One region of the Virgibacillus sp. MG-45 genome, then DNA from elsewhere that is predicted to be linked to it. Evidence: riboswitches for the same ligand, from Rfam matches in the RefSeq annotation. Region 1 holds a riboswitch; the other holds the start of a gene.
What was found. A riboswitch is a leader RNA that binds a small molecule or an ion and turns the genes downstream of it on or off. The one in region 1 is predicted to bind cyclic di-GMP.

Region 1 (4,408 bases):
TTCCGACAGCCTGTTCCATTCGGGATGAAGCTTTAACACGAGGAGTGTAACAATGTATTTTCGATGACGCTCCACTGTTTTCCGCTTATAGCCTGTACGTTTTAAGAAAAGGGTTACAGGCAGCTGTTTCTTTTGCTTGAATTCCGCTACTAAATCTTGATAAACTAAAAATTCTCCTACCAATTGTTGTAGCATATAACGCGTATCTCGATGCTTCGGGGAGTATCTCTCTAATTCCTCAAATGCAATATCATATTGATGCAGTACTTCATTTAATTCCAATATTTCTTCAACTAAATCTTCTTCTTCCATAGATTGCTGATATGTATCCATTGATTTTTCTACATCATACACATTTACATTGCCTGTCCCATCTTTTTTGGGTATAACTAACGGAACGTGCTGCATCTTTGTTTCTTTTCGGTAAAAATCAATTAAATCTCTTTTTATTAATAAATAGACATAATTTAGAAATGATTTTCGTTCTTTCTTGTCATATGTATCGATTGCGCGATTAAACGCTAATAATCCTAAGCTTGCTTCTTCATCACTCCACGTAACATACCTTTTACAAATTTGACCGACTACATTTATAATATATGGTCTGTAATGCCGGATTAGCTTTTCTCTTGTTAGCTCATCGCCCTCCGCAGCTAATGTAACGTAATCGGCGATTTCCAGTTCCTGCATTCCATTTCCCCCGATCGAATAATCATTTCTAGAATAATCATACGTGTTTCCATGTTGGGGGTAAAGTCTTTTTCTACTACCCATTAATTCTTTAAGTAAATCCAAATAAGAATGAGACAATACGAAATCGTTTGCCTCAAAATATGAACAATAGCATCACAGTTTAAAAATGGGTTCGCTTTCCCCAGGCACGGCCACAGCTAACACGGAAAAGAAAGTCTGCTTTTCCGTGTTGGTGTTCGACGTACAGGACAGGCTAGCGCAGACGTTGCCACAGGATTTAGCGATTTTAGTCTGCGTTCCATGGTTCCTGTTCCTGAAGGAATCTCACCCATTTCAACTGCATGCAATTAAATTTAAATGATTATCATCATTATTTCATTCGGACTTTTCGGATGAAAAATTGTTTTGTTCCAGCCAAGTTCAATTAATCTTCATCGTCCTCTTGATCGTCATCATCGGCTTCTTTTTTATTGGCTTTTTCAGCCTTTTCTTTTGCTTTCTCTTCAGCTTCTTCGCGTTTTTCGCGTTCTTTTTCAGCTTTTTCTCTTGCTCTTTCTTCTGCTTCTTCTCGTTTCTCGCGCTCTTTTTCAGCTTTTTCTCTTGCTTTTTCTTCAGCTTCTTCGCGTTTCTCTTGTGCTTTTTCAGCTTTTTCTCTTGCTCTTTCTTCTGCTTCTTCTCGTTTCTCACGTGCTTTTTCAGCTTTTTCCTTTTGCTTTTCTGCTAATTCTTCTGCTTCATCATCTTTATCTTCTTGCTCATCATCAAGGTCATCATCATCTTCTTCTCTTGCTTCTTCTTCCGCTTCCTCTTTTAACTCATTAAATTCTTCTGCTGCTTCTTCTTGTAATTCTTTTATTTTTCGGTCTGCTTCTTCCTGTGTAATCTTTCCAGCAGCTAAATCTTCTTGAATTTCTAATAACTCTTCTTTGATTTCCTCTTCAAGTTCTGCATATTCTTTGACAATTTTAAACTCGATTTTCTTACGCTTAATGTTTTCCTTTGCTTTTAGAAGATTTTGAAGCGCAGTTTCATCGCCAGCTTCTTTTGCTTTTTCAACCATTTGGTCAATATACTTCTCTTTTTTCTTAATTACTTTTTTCATAATTTGACCTGGATCTACATTTAATTCCTTCGCTATCTCGCCATATCCTTTTCCTTCTTTTAACATGGCTGCGATTTCATCTTCTGTTTTACCACTTTCTTGTGCTAAAGCCACTACTTTAACAATTTCACCAAAGCCAAATCCTTGTTCACGAAGTGTTTTTACTTTCTCTGGATCAAGGTCTTTTACTACATTAGCAACTAAATAAGCTTCTTGTCTTTTTTCCTCTAGGGTTACTGCTTTTTCTTCTTCCAGTTTTTCTGTTACAGCATCAGAAACGGACGTTACATCTTCCAGTTTTGTCGATAAATCCTCTTTTACTGTTTGATCGATTTTCTCTGAAATTACAATTTCCGCCACATTTTCCTGTGCTTTTTCTAAATTTGTTAAATAAGCATCGATAAGTTTATTAACGTACTTATCTTTATCTTTTCCTGCCATTTGATCTGCTTCAGATAAGCGCTCATTAGCAAATTGTAATAATAGATCTGATTCTTTTTCTGGATCTGTTGTAAAGAGCAACTGCATATTTTCTCCAAGCTTATCAAAGAAATAAAAGAAATGATCAGGTGTCATTCCTGCTTGCTCGGTTGCTGGCTCCTTTGTTGTGTTATTCCCCTCTACTCCAGTTGTATCCGCGTAGGCGGAGTTTGCAACGAGTAAAGTCCCCGCAAACACAGTCGTTGTTAAGATTTTTTTTAGTTTATTCTCCATTTGACTTCTCTCCTTGAGTACTATAAAGACAATTTTTAGTTCCTATGTAACACGGCAGCTGGCTGACATAGATATTCTCCATTAAACATCTTTAGTCCCTCTAGCTTTGCGTCACCACCTTTCAATGGTTTTGCCTTTTTCATCTTTTATTTTGAAAATATCTATCATTCATACGCCATTGTGTCGAATTTTGAGGGGGGATGACGAAATAAATTCAAAAAATATTTAAAATCAAAAAAAGATGCTGTGCATAAGCAGCATCCTTTCGTTTCGGACTATAAATAGCCAAAAAAAATTAGGAACATACGATCGAATATGGTATAATTTAGTTAACAATAGGCCGGCTTCACATGAGGGGTTCGGGCACACTGTTAACCTTCTAGGATGTTTTCCTTGAAGGGGGGTGATGCCTATGGATATGGAGGGTGTATTAACGCTGATGATTTCATTTGGCATGTTAATCGCTTTTATCATGTCCGAGAAGAACAATAAAAAATAACCCCTCATGTGCTTTAGCCGAGACGTGAAGGGTTATTCCCAAATCGTGCCTTCCCCTCTTGCTGGGGTTGGTCTATTGTAACCGTTCCATGCATCCGCATGGGGCGGTTTTTAATGATAAATTAACTTCTAAACGTATTATACCACGAAATCAGAAATTATACACAGCTTATGATCAAATTAATTCAGAAAATTCCTTGCTTTATTGATGTAAGCAGGAAGGGTTATCGATTTTGTCTACGAAATCTGCAACCTTCTCTGTGTAACGACTAGCCCATATAAAGAATGCAAGATCATTATCCCAATCGACTTTATTTATAGCCTTTGCACATCCCCAATCCAATATACGCTGATGAAGCATGTGCACCATAAGACGTTGCTTTATTTCCGTTTTTTCATACGAATGCATACAACCGTTTATATACGTTTTCATCAAATGCAAGGCGATGCTCTCTTCTTCCTTATCTATATATAGCGTGACAAGCTTTATTAAATCAGATAATGGATCACCAAAGTAAGCGTTCGTAAAATCAAAGACACCACTTACTTTCCATCCTTCCGTTTTTGTGTGATCAATCAAAAAATTTCCCGGTTTAAAATCTCCCATCACAAAGCATGGCGATGAAAACGCTGCAAATGCGGATTGCGATGTATCTAATATGTGCTGCACCCATGCGATATCCTTCGGTAAAATCAATGAATACTTCGTTGCATCCTGTAACCAAAAATAAATTCGTTTATATAGCCAAGCTTGGTATCCCTCTTGGAATGGAGTAATAGAACATGTTAATGGATTTAATTCTCCACAATCACGAACCCGCCATTGATGAAATGCTGTTAATGTATGTGCGATCCTCTCGGCGATTTTTACTTTCTCCTCATAAGGAAGCTTTTCGTAAAGCTGTTTATCTGTTAGATGATATCCACTGAGACGAGGCATAATTGCATAGTTCCATCCGAAAATATCTTCAGATTCATCAAGAATGTATGGGACTGGAACGGGAATATCCGTGTGTTTATGAAGCTGTTCAATAAAGTATTTTTCCTCTTTAAGCTGCCCTTCATACAACGGGTTTCCTTTTAACACATAATCTCCCTTTGTCGTGCAAACATACATCGTTTGTCCCATTGCACCTTGTGCTGTTCTTTGTGCGGAAATGAATTGACCAAGCCCTTGTTTGTCAACCATTTGCTTTATTTGTTGGTCATTAATATTTTCCAATTTATTTGAAGCAAATATGATTTTGGCAGTCATCCCTTATCCTCCAATAAGCTTTCTGTGCTTTTATGAATATCATATACTATCCTTCGTGCCACTTTCCAGTAAAGACCAATTCTTATAAAAAATAATAAGGCCGCCAATTTGGCAGCCTCATCACCTATAATACATTTTTTTCGATT
Region 2 (4,408 bases), on a different contig from region 1:
TTTTAAAGGAGGGCGGGTAGCTTTCTGGCTTCCTTCCATCAGAATATATTTGCTTTATTTGTCCATTTTCCAAAAGTAATGAACCATTCTCTATTACTCCATCTTCCGTATAAACCGTAACATTTGTAAGATACAATGATGTCTGATTAGGCATGGATATTCCGTCCTTTCATAGTCCTTTACAAATATAAAGCTAGCATAGTACTTCATAAAAGTCTATTGCGATTACTATCCTATTCATCAAGCTGTCATCTTTTAATGGATGCTGCCATCCGAGTATACGTATGACGCTTTCCACGTATTGCGATAGAATAATTCATTATGTTTTCAGGTGGTGCAATTCCATGTAGTCCCGCGTCTCCAATATGGTGTACGTCTGCACCAGCCATTTTATTATATAATGCGATATTTTGAATCGTTTCAACAGTAGAACCTTCTTGACTTGTTCCTATTGTCGTAAGAGCTAGTGCTCCTTCATTATGAATAGCTTGGATTAGACGCTCTGTTTTAGATAAAGTGGCACCTGGCACTGTTCCAACACCAGGAACCAGTACAATGTCTGCTCCGGCTTGAACAAATCGTTGAACGGAAACATTGTCCGCCAATCCTTCAGCTGTATCTATTTTTGTACCAGCACCGTGCATTTTACCAGCAATAATTAGGATTTTATCCCCTGCGATATTCTTCACCATTTTAATCGCCTTCTCAATGGCATCATTAGATACACCTGTTTTCGGATTACCAGTCAGACAAATAAAATCAACACCAAGGCCTATTGCTTTTTGAATCGTATTATCTGTCGCCCGTCGTCCTGCCGGCAATTGCTCTAATGTTTCTAACTCATTAGCGTGAATATCTACTGGCTCTAAATTAATTCCAACAGGTCGCCCAACTAGTTCCTTTACCGTTTGGATAATATCGTTTGTTTCTACTTTCTTCTCTAAAAGCTCTAAACCTTCAACGCTAGGCTTGTCAACATCAAATACATTTAACAAAACAAGATCCGCCCCAAATGCTGCTACATATTCTGCATTTGTTAAGCCTGGATATAATGGCGTAGTGGAGCACACGACTTCTGCAAGCATGGTTCTTCCCTCTGAAGCCTGAATAGATTGCAAGAGTTCATCTTTATTCATTGAAGCGAAATCAGAAGCAGTACAATTTAACAATCGTTTCATAATTATATTCCTCCTCGTATATTACGTTTAGGCACTATTTTTCGTGATAACTTTTATTTCCACTTGACACAGCTCCAGTGGTCTCTAATTACAAAGAGGCTAATGCCTATGTGCTCATAAGCATTAGCCTGCATTATTCATTTAAAAATCATCAAATTTGGATTTTTAAACGTATCCATACTATCTTCCCACCTAAAATCAATAGTATAAGGAAAAAACTTACTATCCGTTCCATCAATTTCGCAAACAGTTTGTCCAATGTTACGCTGTTATTATACAGCAATAAACTTTGATAATCATCCATTCCAACGTAGCATTTCTAATCTGTTGCTGTTCGTCTTAATTCAGTAAGCTCAAATATAAGTGCTTGAATTAGTTCTTCAGACGTCTTTATCTTTTCATTTTCTGTCTCTGCAATTACCTTTTGTAATACATGCTTATAATATTCCCGTTCACTCATTTCTTCACCCTCTTAAAAAGTATCCCAATATTAGATTATTTTAACCGTACGGATTGACAAATTCTTTTAGTAGTCGGCAAAAAATGCAACGTAACCGAAGAATAACATATATAACTATAGAATACTGTCGATTTTTGACGTTCTATCTATATAATTTTCGAAAGCTTTATGATGTTTTTGTCTTTACCTATCTTTGTGCTATTAAAAAAGACATCATGTAGCATCACCTTATTGTTTTTGTCCTTGCACAAAACTTGTTTCAACTATCTTATGCACGGAAACAGTTTAAGGTTACTAAAGATACGATAACGAAAAATGCTACCCTACCATAATGATATTAGAAGAGTATGTAAATTTAGGATGTTATGCGATACAACATAAGAATAATCATGAAAGGGATTATGCTTAATTCATTACCGAATGACAATTAGTTCCATCGTACTACGTATTGGAACAAAAATCCATATTTAAATTTATGGAAAGGTTAATTTTATGTATTGTTGTCAACTTTTATACACAATCAATGTTCATTAGGTTAAGAAAGAAGCTTGTTGCTGACGCAGGTAAGACAGAGCACCTCCAGTTTACGTGGGATGAATCTTCAAATGTTGGAGGAGAGCAAACCTACACATGTAAAAAACACAAGAAAAAATACTACAGTATCATCTCCGTAGTATGCAAAAATATATTATTTAATTAGGGTAATCGCATTTCAAATCAAGAGTGGTTCTCTTGCTTGTTTTTCCACTTGCTAAATTCCAAAAACTCCTTGAACTGTTCTTTTGTAATGCCTGAATCCATTGCCTCTTTGACAATTTGCAGCCATTCATGATCAAGCACTTCCTCTTGTGAATCATGGTTGTCATCAAGCAACTCATTAACAGTTACCCCTAACACACTACTGATTTTTTCCATAAAATGGATTGATGGATTCCGTTGCAAGTTGCGCTCAATGGAACTTAGATAGGATTTTGCTACATTTGCTCGCTCAGCCAATTCAGATATAGACAGGTTCTTTTCTGTCCGTAATTGTTTGATTTTTTCACCTATCAAGCATCTCACCTTCTTTCATTGCGAATTATACCACAAAATAGGTGAGCAGTTCTATATATAGTACGTTTTTCAATTCGCTATGTACATGATTTATTTTCTTCTATAAATAAACGTACATCTTCCACTGATAGCCCTACAGCCTTCGCCTCCTTTATTAGCATAATCCATTCCTCATCCAATACAACTTTTCCCATTATACTTTCCATTTCCCCCATCCCCCAATATAACGCTCAGGCAATCCAGCCGTCCTAGCAATTACGTTAGACCTGTGATTTTGCGTCCTTACCTTTCAATAAGTTTGCCTTTATTCTGAGGAAGTTTTTTCTCTATATGTCTAATATACTATACGAGTAAGGACTTTTGGTTGACTTGTTTTGTCATATTAAAACTAGTTTTGTATAATGCCTCACATCATTTTGTCTATATTTGCAGGAAAATTATGATTCGATATCTAATTTCTTTTTCCTGAACAATGTCTTTCGTACTTGTAGGAGATAAACCGCAGTTCCAACACTTAATAAGATGATACCAATTAAAATATACTGAAACATAGCTGTTGCCGTGTTTGGTAATTTACTTCCTGATGGCAAAGCACTATTTATTGACCCTTCTGCATAAATTTCTAGTTCAAATGCTGTTCTCAACCCTTGAAAATCATTTCCTAACTCACTTGGCATGGACACTGTAAAAGTAATTACATCTGAATCTTTCTCTTTTAATTCGCGACTTTCGAGCTGTTGAAAGTCTTTCACCAACCCATCATATAAAGTCGAGTGTTCATCTGAAATTCTTAATGTTAGATGGTCATACAGCTTCTCAGATCCATCTACAAACCTTTCATTAACGATATAACCAACCATTCCTGTGCTATTACTTGTAACCGTTAATGTTTTACTTGCATAGTCTCCTGGTTTCATTTCTTCAATATGAAAAAGAATAGTGCTGGGATTCGTAGAAAGTTCAACATTAAATTCTTCTTCAGCATGCACCAAAGAAATACTGGAAAACACCATTATTACAATGGTGAAAAAAATTGTTTCTTTTAGTTTCATTCTATCCACCCCTCCCAGCTTTAGTAGATAGCTGCAGGGGAATCGTCAAATTCCCCTGCAGCTCTTCCCTTAATAATTAATTGCCATTATTAGCCTGTTCATTGGATTCTACATAGCCTTCTTCGTCGGAAACATCCTGCCCATCCCATTGTCTCGCTTCAAACATAAATTCGATTGCAGCAGCATCTCCTTGATATTTGTTCTGTACATATGTGCCATCTTCATTTTTTGTTTGGTCATCTTTAAAAGCAATTTTGATAAGCACATTGTCTGGATCATACGGATCGACTGGAAGTCCCGTCCATTGATCAGGATTTACTGTTGACACATTCAATCGATTTGAAGCTACATCAATATATGCTTGATCGACACTATTCCAGACACGTTCTCTAGCAGCTTGGATAGAAGCTGGATCCTCCCCTGGACGATCGCCATGGATCGTACCAGATGCTAAATAAAAATCGCCTAAAGATACATTCTCAAGAATAATATTCTTCGGGAATTCCCCATCCCCACTGCCTTCATTTCCTACATTCATGATGGTAACTTCAAACTGGTTTAAGTAGTCAACAACGGTATTTTCTCCCCACGTATCCTCATCCTCATAGCCTGGCATTCCTGGCTCATTTGGCGCATAGTCTTGAAAGTCAACGGTCTCTATAGAC

Region 2: another riboswitch for cyclic di-GMP. It lies ahead of SPK86_RS05690 (anti-repressor SinI family protein); the one in region 1 lies ahead of SPK86_RS00900 (DUF5667 domain-containing protein).

The regions. Positions count from the first base shown of each region.
Region 1 covers NZ_JAXOFU010000001.1:171,674-176,081, forward strand. Annotated here, with positions in the region: gene sigI (RNA polymerase sigma-I factor) at 1-690, opposite strand, end outside; gene SPK86_RS00900 (DUF5667 domain-containing protein) at 1,118-2,509, opposite strand; cyclic di-GMP riboswitch class I at 2,560-2,654, opposite strand; gene SPK86_RS00905 (phosphotransferase family protein) at 3,210-4,262, opposite strand; gene SPK86_RS00910 (metal-dependent hydrolase family protein) at 4,387-4,408, opposite strand, start outside.
Region 2 covers NZ_JAXOFU010000004.1:59,613-64,020, reverse strand. Annotated here, with positions in the region: gene nagA (N-acetylglucosamine-6-phosphate deacetylase) at 1-154, opposite strand, end outside; gene SPK86_RS05705 (DUF7916 family protein) at 249-1,178, opposite strand; gene SPK86_RS05700 (hypothetical protein) at 1,498-1,638, opposite strand; gene SPK86_RS05695 (helix-turn-helix domain-containing protein) at 2,356-2,691, opposite strand; gene SPK86_RS05690 (anti-repressor SinI family protein) at 2,769-2,897, opposite strand; cyclic di-GMP riboswitch class I at 2,922-3,004, opposite strand; gene SPK86_RS05685 (hypothetical protein) at 3,129-3,743, opposite strand; gene SPK86_RS05680 (TasA family protein) at 3,820-4,408, opposite strand, start outside.